2 linked regions of the Niabella yanshanensis genome follow. The protein of the gene in region 2 binds, or shares a complex with, the protein of the main gene of each other region. Links are inferred from orthologs where the notes say so. Each region holds a gene or a part of one and is shown on either strand. Other genes may lie near its edges. The genes, in order: smc and U0035_RS16980.

The links.
Region 1: the proteins of U0035_RS16980 (region 2) and smc are in contact, whole or in part, in a crystal structure (PDB 3ZGX), measured with the Bacillus subtilis proteins. The link is inferred for Niabella yanshanensis from one-to-one orthologs.

Annotation. Positions count from the first base shown.
Region 1 is NZ_CP139960.1:2,161,007-2,168,851, forward strand. Bases 1,698-5,817 are described here. They hold smc (chromosome segregation protein SMC), read right to left. Parts: upstream 5,432-5,817; coding sequence 1,898-5,431; downstream 1,698-1,897. Other genes in these bases: U0035_RS08685 (outer membrane beta-barrel protein), read left to right, coding at 1,698-1,821; U0035_RS22940 (GNAT family N-acetyltransferase), read right to left, coding at 5,800-5,817. In the rest of the region: U0035_RS08675 (hypothetical protein), read left to right, coding at 1-103; U0035_RS08680 (serine hydrolase domain-containing protein), read left to right, coding at 120-1,214; more of U0035_RS08685, read left to right, coding at 1,225-1,697; more of U0035_RS22940, read right to left, coding at 5,818-6,072; U0035_RS22945 (GNAT family N-acetyltransferase), read right to left, coding at 6,092-6,346; U0035_RS08695 (hypothetical protein), read right to left, coding at 6,372-6,947; U0035_RS08700 (APC family permease), read right to left, coding at 7,666-7,845. UniProt on the Bacillus subtilis protein: Required for chromosome condensation and partitioning.
Region 2 is NZ_CP139960.1:4,090,494-4,097,195, reverse strand. What follows is about bases 3,090-6,066. They hold U0035_RS16980 (segregation and condensation protein A), read right to left. Parts: upstream 4,987-6,066; coding sequence 4,192-4,986; downstream 3,090-4,191. Other genes in these bases: U0035_RS16970 (PPK2 family polyphosphate kinase), read right to left, coding at 5,504-6,066; mscL (large conductance mechanosensitive channel protein MscL), read right to left, coding at 5,061-5,444; U0035_RS16985 (OsmC family protein), read right to left, coding at 3,710-4,123; U0035_RS16990 (aromatic hydrocarbon degradation protein), read left to right, coding at 3,090-3,636. Also shown: proS (proline--tRNA ligase), read right to left, coding at 1-785; U0035_RS16995 (hypothetical protein), read left to right, coding at 1,066-2,076; more of U0035_RS16990, read left to right, coding at 2,134-3,089; more of U0035_RS16970, read right to left, coding at 6,067-6,256; frr (ribosome recycling factor), read right to left, coding at 6,267-6,702. UniProt on the Bacillus subtilis protein: Participates in chromosomal partition during cell division. May act via the formation of a condensin-like complex containing Smc and ScpB that pull DNA away from mid-cell into both cell halves.

The sequences.
Region 1 (7,845 bases), 1.9 Mb from region 2 along the record:
TGCTGAAGGCAGTTTTACTATTAGCAATGTTGGGGTTGGTGATAAGTTCAAACCAGAAGCTACCGCAAAGGGCAGCTTCAGCGCCAAATTATTTATTCCTTAAACCCAATATCTAAACAATGAAAGATTTAACAACCATCCTGGCATTAGCCATATGCCTGGTTTATCAATCCTGCGAGAAACACGACCGGCCGGTCAAAAACCAAAATCAACTAAAGGAGGATGTTGCAGCGTTAATCAACACACGTACACAAAAATTATCCTTCAAAGCCCCTATTGCCTGGGCACTCCTGCAGAGCGGGACAGTTATAAGCAGCTACCAACAGGGATTTGAAATACCGGACGGTAATACAGCAGTATCAGACGAAAGCCTTTTCTTGCTGGCTTCTGCATCTAAAATGATCACGAGCGTAATGGTAATGAAAGCTGCTGAAGAAGGGAAGATACAGCTCAAGGCTAAAGCATCTGATTATGTGAGCGAGTTGCCCGCGGCCTGGGAAACTATTACGATCAGCCAACTCCTATCCCATACCGATGGTATGGCCGATGTAACAGATAATGAAAACTACAAGGCACTTTCTCCGGCTGTGACAGAAGGTTTAGACCGTTGGAAATACCTGACTTATGCCGCAGCGCCGCCGGTATACTTTAAAGCCGGAACACAAAGCCGTTATGGTCAAACCGGATTTGTACTGCTTTCGCTTATACTGGAAGAGGTTTATGAAATGCCTTATGAAACTTTGATAGCACAAAAGATCTTTATGCCATTGGGTATGCTTCGTACCCATTTCTTTACGGAGAGTGATGTCATAGGTAACTATAAACCGCAGGTATTTGAACCCGCAGGCAATAGCTTTACGAAAGTTACTCCCCCTTATGTATATGCCGACTTTGCAACCGCAGGTATTTGTACCAATATGAAGGACATGATCCGTTTCATTAGTGCGCTCCAAAAAAACGAATTACTGAACGCTCAAAGTTTCAAGCGGCTGTATACACCTATAGAGGGGAAATCCGGTTTTGCATTGGGTTGGCAGTTTCAACATAAAGATGGACAATTAATGACGGGTCACACCGGCGGCTGGTCGGTAGTAGTGATGCATTTCCCGGCTACCAATGCTACCAGTATTTTCTTGTCCTCAGTAGCAGACGAATCGATTTTAAATACCGGCTACCAGGTAGCAGAAAAGGCCCTCGCATTCACCCGGCAATAAAATTAAATAAATGAAACATCTACTTATACCAGCCATTTTCGGCTTATGCCCGCTTCTTTTACATGCGCAGGAAAAACCGGCCAATCGTTGGGCAGTGAAAGTTGATGCCCTGGCGCAGACAACAGGCGCCTACTCCGAATCTATTCGAATGCCGGGATTAAAGAGACAACTATCTGACGGCAAAGGTATTCAGCTAAGTATTGAATATTTATACATTGATCATAAAAACTGGCAGCTTTTTCAAAGCGCTGGCTTGATACAATACAGGCATCGCAAACAGGAACAGGGATTAGCGCTCCATACCTCAGTTGGCTACCGCAGAAAAATTCGTGCAGCTTATATTGAAGGGCTGATAGGGCCCGGCTATATGTCAACAAAATTTTCGGGTGGACAACAAGTTCAAACCCCGGCCGGTGAAATACATACAAAGCCCTTCAACCTTACCGGCTTTACACCAACACTGGCATTGGGAGCGGGGTATCGCATCGATAAAAAGTGGAGCGTATATGCCCGCTACCATCATCTGGGACAACTACAGGATGCTGCCTCTACGCAAGCTGTAAGGCTTCACCGGACCATAAATGCAGGCATCGGCTTCAATTTATGACAGGTATTGGTTTGAAAAGGAAAAGCCGCAAGTTGAATAACCTGCGGCTTTTATATTGCTACTTATTAAGACAATTTTACCCCGCAGCTGCCAAACTTCTAAAGTCTACGCTCACCAGCTTACTCACACCGGGCTCCTGCATAGTTACGCCATAGATCACGTCTACCGTGCTCATGGTTGTTTTATTGTGGGTAACAATAATAAATTGTGAGTTATCACTAAACTCGCGGATCATATTGGTAAACTTGCCCACGTTCGCGTCATCCAGTGGCGCATCTACCTCATCCAGTATACAAAATGGTGCAGGTTTAATAAGGTAGATAGCGAATAACAATGCGGTTGCAGTCAGGGTCCTTTCTCCCCCGCTCAGCTGCGTTAGAGAAGTGGGCCTTTTGCCCTTAGGCCTAGCCATTACATCAATACCCGTTTCCGCAAGGTTTTCAGGGTTTTCCAATACCAGGTCGCACTGGTCATCTTCGGTAAATAAAGACTTAAATACTTTCTGGAAATTTTCCCGTACCTGGTTGAAGGTATCGAGGAATTTCTGGTTAGCTGTAGATTCTACTTCTTCAATTGTTTTCAGCAAACTTTCCTTTGCATTTACGAGGTCATTCTTCTGTTCCACAATAAACTCGTAGCGCTTCTTCATCTCGGTGTAAGCTTCAATCGCCGTTGGGTTTACCTCGCCCAGGTTTTCGAGGCGTTTTTTCAAACGATCCGATTTTTCCTGCAGCTCTTCGGTACTGGTTTCTGTAGTACGCTCTTCGTCCAATATATCTTCTAACTGTATCTTAAACTCTACGTTCAGGCGCTCTTTAGTCCCCGCAAGCTGTAACTTCAATTCATTCAGCTTATCCTTTATAGCTGCCAGTAAATGATCTAACTGCTCTTTTTCTTTTGTTTTATGGCGCAGTTCGCTTTCTTTTTCACTCAACTGGTTACGCTGGTTGTAATAAGCCTGATCAGCCTCATCTAACACTTTCTTATCGGCTTCACGGCTATGCATCAACTGCAATAATTCTTCCTCAACCGCCACCAGGGCCGCTGCGTTCTGCTCAATGTCTTCACTCGTGCTCGATAACTGCTGCGTACTTTGCTCTACCTGCTTTTGTAGTGCATCCAACTGGTTATTTTTAAAGTTCAGCTCCTGCTTTAACGCATTGATCTTACTTTGCTGGCGTGTAACATTCAGGTTAAATTCGTTAAAGTAACCCTGCGATTCTTCATGGGCGCCCTGAGCTGCTTTAAAAGACTCTTCTGCCTCGGCCAGCTTGTTTGTGTTTAACTGAGACACTTCATTAAATTCCTGCAATTCCCGCCGAACACTTTCAACGGCAGATTGCGTTTGCTGCAATTGTTCGTTTAAGTCTTCCAGGCGGTTGCGGGCAGTACTTTGCTGGCCCTGCAGGTTCTCCAATTTATTCTGCAACGAAAATACCTGGTTCGATATTTCCTGTATCGCTCTTTCTGTTTCTTTGATCGCACTTTCGCGCAGGTCTTCATTAAAAGCAATCACCTCGTTGTGTCTTGTCTGAATTTGCGATCGAAGGTTTTGTACTATCTCATCCTGACCTGCAATATCCTTCTGCAGCTTCTCAAGATTCTTAGCACGGCCGATCTTTTTACCTTCAATCAACCCCACGCTTCCGCCCGTAAGCGTATGTTTCCCTTTTACGTAGCGGCCGGTCTTTTCAATTACTGTAAAACCATTGGCATTCTCCAAAGCCTCTTCGCCTTCTGCTATAAATACATTACCTAAAAGATGCTTCGCAAGATTGCTGTATTTCTCATCTACTTCTACCACACTTAATGCAGGTGTAGCATTTTCCAGGGTATGACCTGAATTTGCTGATAACGCTTCGCCTATCTTATCCAGCAGGAAAAAATTTGCCTTTCCTTTTTTATGATTGCCTAAAAGATGAACCGCTTCCAAACCCTGTTGCAGGTCATTGATTACATAATAGTTCAGGTAGGGTTCCAAAACATTCTCCAAGGCAGTACGATATTCTTCTTTAACGTAGATGATGTCTGATAATATCGGAGCCTGGTAATTCCAGTCCTTATTTTTATGAAGGAACTTGACGCTATCCGGATAACCTTCCATCGAATCGATCATCGACCTTAACAGGTCGTGTTCATTCTTTTTCGCATCCAGCTTGCGGCTTTCCTCCGCCATTTCGTTCCTTAGCGCATCTAATACGCCTTGCGTTTGAAGGATCTGCTCTTTGGTATGTTCGTTATGTGCTAATAATTGCTCCAAAGATTGCTTATGCTCGCTCAGCACCTGCTCCTTCTGCTGACGCTCTGCATCCAGGGTTTCAAAAGTTGCGGCCCTCTGTTCAGTTTCCTGTTCAATTTGCTGTATTGCTTTCTGCAGGTTCTGAATGGAGGTATCGGCTACAGCCACTTTCTTTTCCGCCTCAAACTGGCTCCGTTGCACCTGCTGGTTTTCCATACGGATCTCTTCCAATGCATTGCGTCTTGAATCAAGTATACCACGCTTTTCATCGGCCTCTATCTTCAGGTTTTCCAGCTGCTCACTCAAACCTTCGTAAGCGCTCTGTTCTTCATCGAGCTGTAATTGCGTAAAGCCAATGCTTTCTTCGATGCCTTTTAACTGGGCGCCCGATTTATCCAAAAACTCCTGTAAGCCTGCGCCTTTTTCTTTTAGATACTGAAGGCGCTGAACAGCCAGGTTTTTGTCGCCTTCTTTAGTACGAACTTTTTGCTGCAACTCATTAAAAGCATGCTGCATGCTTTGTAAAGCGCGCTCCCTTTCTATAAATACCAGCTTCTCTTCTTCCAATGCAGCCTCGCCGGTGGCTACCGCTGCCTCTAACTGGGCAATACGCTCAGACTCTGACTCCTGCTTTTCAGTAAGGTCTTTATAGGTAAGATTGAATCCTTCCAAAGCTGCTTTTGCCAACTCAATGCTAACCTCGCGGTAATCGCGCTTGATCTCATGATATTTCTCTGCTTTCTTCGCCTGGTTTTCCAGGGCTTTGAGCTGGTTATTGATCTCGAATAAAAGATCTTCAATCCTGTTCAAATCCAGCTCAGTAGCATCCAGCTTTGTCTTAGCTTCCTTTTTCCTGGTTTTATAAATGGAAATACCCGCGGCCTGCTCCAGCATCTTACGCCGGCTGTTTTCTTTATCACGAATCAGGTCATCCACCATGTCCAGGGCTATGATCGCGTAAGAGTCGGTGCTGATACCCGTATCCATAAAGAGATTCTGGATATCCCGTAGCCGGCATTGAACGTCATTCAACCGGTATTCGCTCTCGCCGCTTTTATAAAACTTGCGGGTGATACGAACAGTATTAAACTCCGTGGGTAACAGGTTTTTCGTATTCTCAAAAGTGAGACTCACTTCCGCCAAACCACTGGCAGAACGGGTTTTAGACCCGTTAAATACCAGGCTATCCAGGTTTTCGCTTCGTAAATTGCTGATACGCTGCTCACCGATCACCCAACGGATACTATCCACGATATTGGATTTACCACAACCATTCGGTCCCACGATCCCGGTGATATTATCATCAAAATTCACGATGGTTTTATCGGCAAAGCTTTTAAACCCTTTTATTTCTAAACTCTTTAATCTCACGCTAAAAAACTTTTATTGCAACGGCGAATATAGACCAGTAAACGCTAGTGAGGGCTTTGTTTTATGCACAGGTTTTAAAGAAGGCTTGTGGAAAATAGCCCGTTGAAGAACTTGCTTTTTTTTGTGACTACAGATCGTGACAGTTATAGCTTTTTGTGTGGAAATAGTCTATTATGGCTTTAATTTCACGGGTTTAAGTGCTATTTCATCGTTCTAAAACTCCATAATCTAAAATCATCACTTTCGCTTTTGGACTCAAATTACCACAGCAGAGCCTGAGTTATCCACACACTATTCACACAATCGAGCATTCAGAGTAGTCGCCATACTAACAACTGTTACTATTACATTGCAGAAAGTCTTTAATCCTATATAGATAGGATCGACGGATTCCCGATTTTATTCAGCACGCAAGTTTTCAATCGTTCATCATTGGATAATAAAGGATGTGAAAATTCGTATTCCTTTTTCATCCCAATCTTAGTCATGATATGCTGCGATTTCACATTGATTTTAGGAGCTATCGCATATACCTGTTCAAACGCCAAATCCTTAAACGCATATTCGAGGCATCGTCCCGCGCCCTCCGTTGCCAATCCCTTACCCCAATCACGGCTTTTTAATCGCCAATCGATGTCAATACATGGCGTAAAGTCAGCATCATAAGTTTATTCGGAGAGTCCTATAAATCAATAAATGCTCCGTTGAAAGTTGATCAACTGCGAAATAGCAAAACGCATTCTGTTCAAACTGGCTTTTCATCCGTTCAATGAATTGTGCCGTTTGCTCTTTCGTTGCCATGCATGGAAAGAACTCCATGACCTGCATATCAGCATTTATCTGAACCACAGGATTGATATCAGCCGATTCCCAATTTCGAAAACCAGGCCGGTCAGATGTAGACAGGTATTTTATAGTCTTGCGACATTAACATGCTCTTTTATTTTACTATTTGATCAGCCAGTAACCCCAGTACTACCCCGCATATAATCCCAAAGGCACCCAGTAATATCAAGGGAATCGCCAGGAAAATAAATAACGGCGACTGCGAAGTTCTAACTTCTATAAAGTATTTCGTTAAATCAATTTTCGGGAACAGTACAGCGTTCGCTAACAAGCTTTCCCATTTCGACAAACTCGTTCCATGCCCTAATTCCAACTTGTAATTGCCCGGCTCAGCACGAAAGGTAGCTATCTGGATACGCCCTGCTGAAAAGCTATTAACCTGTGGGCGCATTAAAGAAAAGTTGAGCATTAAAGTCTCATTGGTTAGTTCATTATAAACATAAGGCCTGAATTGATCAACAGGCGTCCGTTTCAGTAAAGTACCTTTTTGCCAGATCGAAAAATATCCTGCTTTAACAACTGTAAATTGTCCGGTCTTCTGCAGGTAGGGAATCTCTAAAAGAACCGTACCGCTTAGAGATTTCCCAACCAGTCGAATACCTTTTATCAAAAGAAAAATCCCTATTGGTATCAGGCAAAAAAATAAAACCCGCCAGTATATGATTTCCATTTCTTTCAATTTAATATGGCGAACAGCTTTTATTTGCCATTACTAATTTATCTTTTTGAATAGGCGAATAGTCGGCTTTTGTTTCTCCATTTACTATGATCTTATCAAAGTAACATTTAATACCTGTTGCTGTATTCATATCTTCTGCATTTTGAATATGGAAATGCAGATGTGGTTCAGATGAATTGCCGAATTGCCTGGCACATAAACCGGGTTTATCGTTTCGGATACATTGTCTTTACGCCATCAACCACCAGCACCACTTCCCCGTTGCAGGGCGCCAGGATCTCCTGGCCAAAAGTGTAACAGTCTTTATTAGTAGTACCATCTGTTTTGAAAGATCTCCTTATGCATCGTAATTACCAAATCAAAAGCATTCCTCCGCTCCGTGCAGGCTGGTTAAGAACTCCCTGGTTTTATCAATGGGTAAGCCGCTTTTGCATCTCTGGTGAAACTTCATCATAGCGGCCTATCGATATTTACTTAAACTATATTTTCAATTAAAGGCTGCAGCATTTCCGGATAATAGTTTCACCCAACTTCTTATCAAGTTCTGCAATACGTTTAACTACTTCAAAACAGTGAGAAATGCTGCTTTAATCCTATACTCAATCGACACAACTGACATATTAGATCTAACAGAGAATGCTAACAGTTATTGGGCTAATCAATACCATTAATTTGTTTCAAAATTTCCAGTATTTAAGTAACCGTGCATCTATTCTACTGCCTTATTCCTGCTCATAAACACATAATAAATTGGGATACCAATCGCCACGATCACCAAACCAAACAATGAGGTGGTAGGTTTGTAGAACAATAATCCCAATGCCATAGTGCCTGCCATTAGAATATAAACAATGGGTATAAAAGGATAGCCAAAAGCTTTATAAGGCCG
Region 2 (6,702 bases):
TTATTCTCTTTGGTTAAAAACTGTACATCAAATGCTTTGGCAAAATTCTGCCCCAGGAAATGCGAGGTGCCGGCCTGCAAAGCCTTGCCATCCTGCATTAAAGCTTCTATACAATAAGTATCTACAGCCCCTGCAAAACGCTCACTTTCAGTTTTTACCCCTTTTATTACGGGGACAGCCATAAATTCTTCTACAAACTCGGCATAAACATCCAGCATTTTTTTTGCTTCAATTTCTGCTTCTTCCTGCGTGGCATGTGCGGTATGTCCTTCCTGCCATAAAAACTCGGCTGTACGCAAAAACAGGCGGGTACGCATCTCCCATCTCACCACATTGGCCCACTGATTTACCAAAATGGGTAAGTCACGGTAAGACTGGATCCAGTCTTTATACGTATTCCATATAATTGTTTCACTGGTGGGACGCACGATCAGCTCTTCTTCCAGTTTTGCTTCAGGGTCTACCACCACACCCTTGCCATCAGGATCATTTTTCAGGCGGTAATGAGTAACTACCGCACATTCTTTAGCAAAGCCTTCTACATGAGCCGCCTCTTTACTCAAAAAGCTCTTAGGTATAAAAAGCGGGAAATACGCATTCACGTGTCCGGTATCCTTAAACATCTTATCCAACGCGTCTCGCATATTCTCCCAAAGGGTAAACCCATAGGGCTTAATTACCATACAACCTCTCACCGCAGAGTAATCAGCCAACCCTCCTTTTAGCACCAGGTCGTTATACCACTGTGAGTAATCTTGCTGCCTTGGTGTAATTTCTTTGCTCATAATTATGTTATGTTTTAAAACCAGTTAATTAATAGGCTGGTTATCTATATTCTTGTTTGTTTCCCCCCTCATTATCCGATTTAACGCCCTATTTTGCACAGCAACTTTTTTTAACAAAAAATGTTGTGAATTAAAAGCAAATTGTGCATCCTTTTATCACATTTCAGCGTCACACCAATTAATAGAGAATGTGTATTTTTACAAATTGCTGTTTTAGGGATCGCAAATGTAAATTTTAAGCCGAATTAAAACAATTATTAAATATATATAAATGGCCAAAATGAAAATAAGATCTACAACCCTGCTGTTTCTGGTAGGTATAACGGTGGCATTAGCCAGCTGTTCTACCGCCTACCGAACCGGGCAAACACCAGATGACGTGTATAGTTCGCCCGCCCCTACGGAGGAGGAATATGCGAAAATTAAGAAAACCGATGAAAGGCGGTATCGTACCTATGATGATGCAGATGAGGAATACGAAGATTATGACGACCGCTACCTGCGTATGAAAGTGCGCAACCGCAACCGCTGGAGTGATTTAAATGACTGGTATTATTATGGCGACCGCTATAATTTCAGTTATTATAATAACTGGGCGTATTGGAATGACCCCTGGTATTGGAATAATCCCTGGAGCCCTGTAAGTTACTGGAACATGTGGTACAACCCCTGGTACTCCGGCTGGGGCTGGGGTGGAGGATTTGGCTGGGGCGGCTGGGGTATGGGCGCCGGCTGGGGTTGGAATAGTCCCTGGTATGCCGGTTGGGGCGGTGGCTTTGGCTGGGGCGGCTGGGGTGGCTGGTATGACCCCTGGTACAATGGCTGGTACGGACCCGGCTGGGGCTGGGGTGGCTGGTATGGCGGCGGTGTAATTGCGGGTCGCAGGGCAGATTACGGTCCGCGCACCAACACCAATCTGGGCAGCTATGGAGGTAGAGGAAACGTGAGCATGGGTACCGGCAGCGGACGTACTACCCCGGGATATATCAATCCTACCGGAGGTACTTACAGAAGTACTTATGGGGTAAGAAGCAATGCCAGTGTAAGCACCAATACCCGCAATTCGGGCTCCTACGGACGCTCGGTTAATACTGGAAGTTATAACCGTTCTTACAACCAGGGGCAAACTTATAGCCGTGACGTTTATTCTGCACCAAGGAATAACAACCAACCCAGTTACTCTCAACCATCTTCATCTCCTTCTTACTCAGCGCCTTCGGGCGGCGGTGGCGGTGGAAGCCGTGGCGGAGGAGGTTCAGGCGGTGGTGGCGGAAGTGGCAGGAGATTTTAAATCATGCCGTTTACGAACAGAGTTCTGTCACTACTTTAAACCTATTAAATTTTATACATGAAAAAAATTTTCCTGGCTGCTACGCTTGTAGCTGCATATACTGCCTCCCAGGCACAAACACCTGAGGACGCCTTACGGTATTCCTGGCTACAGGCCTCGGGAACAGCCCGCTCACAGGCTATTGGTAACGCCAATGGTGCTATCGGTGGAGAAATATCTACCATCTTTTCTAACCCGGCCAATATTGGCTTCTATAAAACCGGCGACTTTGTGATTTCTGGTGGTGGTAACTTTTTAAATAACAACAGTACCTACCTGGGGGTATCTCAAAAAGAAAACCAATCTTCGGGCTTCCTGGGAACTACGGGTTTTGTTTTAGGTAAACCTTCATATGGAGGCGGTTCTTTGAAAAGTTCTGCATTCGGTATTGCAATTAACAGACTGGCCGACTTTAATAACCGGGTTGTTTACACCAATAAAGGAGGACAATTAAGCCGTACTTCTATGGCTGATTATTTTATCGATGATATTGTAGCCAATAACGGGACGAATGAATATGGTTCCGAACTGGCAGTACAATCAGGTTGGATTAAAGAAACGCAAAAACCCAACGGCGATATTGACCTCTCCTCTGCGGCTGTAGATTTAGCAATAGCCAGTGGCCTTGAGCAAAGACAAGTAATTGCTACTAACGGCGGCATTACAGAGCTGGCAATTGCAGGTGCGGCCAATTTAAATGACAGGGTATTTCTTGGAGGTACCATTGGTATCCCTATGTTGAGATATGGCGCCACCAGGCAATATACTGAGCAGGACCCGGAAACAACCAACAATGGTTTTGATGCTGCATGGTTTGACGATGACCTGATTACAAAAGGGGTTGGCATTAACGTAAAAGCAGGTGTTGTTTTTAAAGCGACTGACAATTTAAGACTGGGTTTTGCTGCGCACTCCCCAACATTTTATTCTTTAAGTGATAGCTATGTAGCAACCGCTGGTGCTAATCTTGATGATGTTGATCAGCAAAATACCAGCAAAGAACTGGTATATGACTATAACCTTAACACCCCTTACAAATTCATGGGGAGCTTCTCTTTGCTGTTTGGCAATGTAAATGATGTTAATAGCCAAAAAGGTTTTATTTCAGGCGACGTTGAATACGTAAATTATATGGCGTCTAATTTTCGCACTACAAGAGATGACCGCGGCGCCAATAACGACTATTTCCGTCCATTGAATAATGCAATAGACAACGCCTACAAAGGAGCCGTAAATGCAAGATTGGGTGCTGAGTTGAAATTTAATACTATTGCAGTTCGTTTTGGGGGTGCTTATTATGGCAATCCTTATAAAAATATTGCTGGTGAAAAAGGCGAGCTGGTACAAGGTACAGGCGGCCTGGGATACCGCAACAAAGGTTTCTTCATCGATTTAGGATATGTACATAGCTTTGGAAAAGATGTGTTGTTTCCTTATCGTTTAACCTCAAATGATTTTTTCCCGGCACAGATCAAAAGCAATAATTCCAGAGTTCTCTTAACGCTAGGTTTTAAAATTTAGGCAATCAAACATTTATATACCAAAATCCCCCGTTAATTTGAACGGGGGATTTTTTTGTGCGTATATAATTATCTTAAGCTAAAGTAGCTGTTGAGGTAATTTTAGTGTTTAATAACTTACTGATCGGGCAATTTTCTTCTGCATTTTTTACAGCTGCCTGAAATTGCGTATCATCAATTCGGGGAATGGTAGCTGTAATATCCAAATGGCTTTCCACAATAGCGCCATCCTGGAAATCGATCGTGCATTTAGTATCAATATTATCGGCAGTAAAACCTGCTTCGTTTAATACAAAGCTCAGCTTCATGGTAAAACAGCCGGCATGAGCAGCAGCTACCAGTTCTTCCGGGTTTGTGCCCGGGTTTCCGTCTTCGAAGCGGGTTTTAAAAGAGTACTGGGCGTTGTTTAACACACCCGATTGGGTAGAATTAGTTCCTTTACCTTCTTTACCCGATCCCTGCCAGTTGGCTGTTGCGAAGCGTTTCATTTGTTGTAGTTTTTATTTTTTATAATGTTTTAGAGACGTAGCTCATATATAAGCAAAAACAGTTCCTGTTAATCAAATGAGGAAACATCACTTACCTCTATATCCGGGTCGCGGTCTTCCGGCTCAACGAATTCAAGGATGAAATTATTTTTCCCCTCCCCGATCATGATTTTCAAAAAGCTCTGTTGCACCAGCTCTAATACCGAAAGAAACATGAAGATGGCCTGAACGCGGTTTTCGGCCACTTCAAACAACTTTTCGAAAGATACTTTTTTTGCAGCCTGCGCTAAATTGAGAACCTGCCCACGGCTGGTTTCCATAGTATAGCTGTATTGCACAACCGTATGAACCGGCTTATTAATTCGATCACTATATTTCTGCATGGCCTTTTCAAAAGCCTTCATCAATTTAAAAAGCGATAAAGCCTGTATCTCAGTGCCCTCTCCTGCTTCTTCTCCTACATGAGAAAGCTCTTTCTGAATATTTCCCCGTTTGATCATCAGCATCCGGAGCGCTTCTTTTTCCGCCATTAAGGCTGCAGCCTCTTTAAACTTCTTATACTCCAGTAATTTGCTTACTAACTCTTCACGCGGATCGATCTCATTTCCTTGTGCATCCAGCTCTTTGCGTGGTATCAGCATCTTTGCCTTAATACGCATCAAGGTAGATACAAACAGTATGAACTCGCTGGACAATTCTATGTTCAGCGCATCCTGGTTGTGAATGTAATCGAGAAAATCGTTTGTAATCTGGGTAATGGGAATGTTATAGATATCCAGCTCATCGCGTTCAATAAAAAAAAGTAACAGATCGAACGGACCTTCAAACTGAGATAACTTTATCTGGTAAGTGGAGTTTGTCACTACATATCTATTTTAGAATAATAAAGTCCTGCCGTCAAAGCAGGACTTCACGAAATTAATATTTAAGCAGCCAATCAGGGCCTTTTTTTCAATTCGTCGCGAATTTCCATTAACAACTGATCAGTTGAAGACGGTCCTGCAGGTGGCGGCGCTTCCCCCTTCCGCTTAAAACTATTTACGGCCTTAACAATCAGGAATAATGCAAAAGCAATAATAATGAAAGACAGCACCTGAGACAGGAAGTTACCATATTTGATGGCTGTACCCGGAAATGTTAACTCACTCAGGTTTTTCAGATTTGCTTTTTCCAATGCCGGTGTCAATATCGCGGGTGTGATAATATCTTCAACCAATGAGGTTACAATTTTACCAAAGGCGCCGCCTATTACTACCGCTACCGCCAGATCAACAACATTTCCTTTAACGGCAAACTCTTTAAATTCCTTTAAGAATCCCATAATTTAAAAATTTGGTTTATATAAACAAATATAGAGCTATCCTCCATCTGCGTCAAGGTTTAACTTCCGCTATTTAGAGCTGGATACTTCATTTTCAGCTTGTGCAAATGCTCTTTTAAAGCTTTTGCAATGCAATACTCCTTATACCAATTCTGGTCGGCCGGCACAATCTGCCACTCAGGCTGGCTACAATTTACAAAACATGCTTTATAATATTTGTAATATTGATCGCGCAACGTGGCTTCTTCAAAATCCTTCTTATTATATTTCCACATTTTAGCCGGGTTGTTGATTCTTTCCTTCAACCGTTCGGCCTGTTCTTCAGCAGAAACATGCAAATAAAATTTTAAAATACTGGTACTGCCGTGCTCCTGCAGCAGCTTCTCGAAGTGGTTAATTGCCTCAAAACGTTGCCTGGCCAATTTATCGCTACACCAACCATGAACCCGGGTTACCAATACGTCTTCATAATGCGACCTGTTAAAGACCTGAATATGTCCTTTGGCGGGTACATTTTTATGAATACGCCATAAAAAATCATGGGCGAGTTCTTCTTGGGTAGGTACTTTAAATGAAGTAACCTGCACACCCTGCGGGTTCATGCGGCCCAATACATTTTTAATGGCTCCATCTTTACCACTGGCATCCATTCCCTGCAGTATAATTAATACGGCATGTTTGCCTTCTGCATATAGTAAGTTCTGGAGTTCATCCAGCTCTTCTAAAATCAGTTGGGTTTTCTTCTTACAATCTTCCTTCCTGATATTTTCAGGAGCTCTTGTATTTATTTTAGCAAGATTGTAATTACTCATGCTGTATTTATTAAATGGACATGATCTCTTTTTCTTTAGCAGCAAGATGCTTTTCAACCAACGCAATATAACTGTCTGTTAGTTGCTGTACGCTGGCTTCTGCGTCTTTGGACGCGTCCTCACTCAAACCGTCTTTTTGTAATTTTTTAATGGCTTCAATAGCATCTCTTCTACCACTTCTCACCCCAACCTTCGAATTCTCTCCTTCGCCCTGGCTCTTTTTTACCAACTCTCTTCTTCTTTCTTCAGTTAACGGTGGCAGAAACAAGCGTATGTTGATTCCATCATTCTGGGGATTGATACCAATGTTGGCAGCAATAATAGCCCGTTCTATGGGTTGCAGCATATTTTTCTCCCAGGGTTGAATACTGATGGTGCGGGCATCCATAACGGTAATGTTACCAACCTGGCTTATGGGTACAGCAGATCCATAGTAATCAACAACT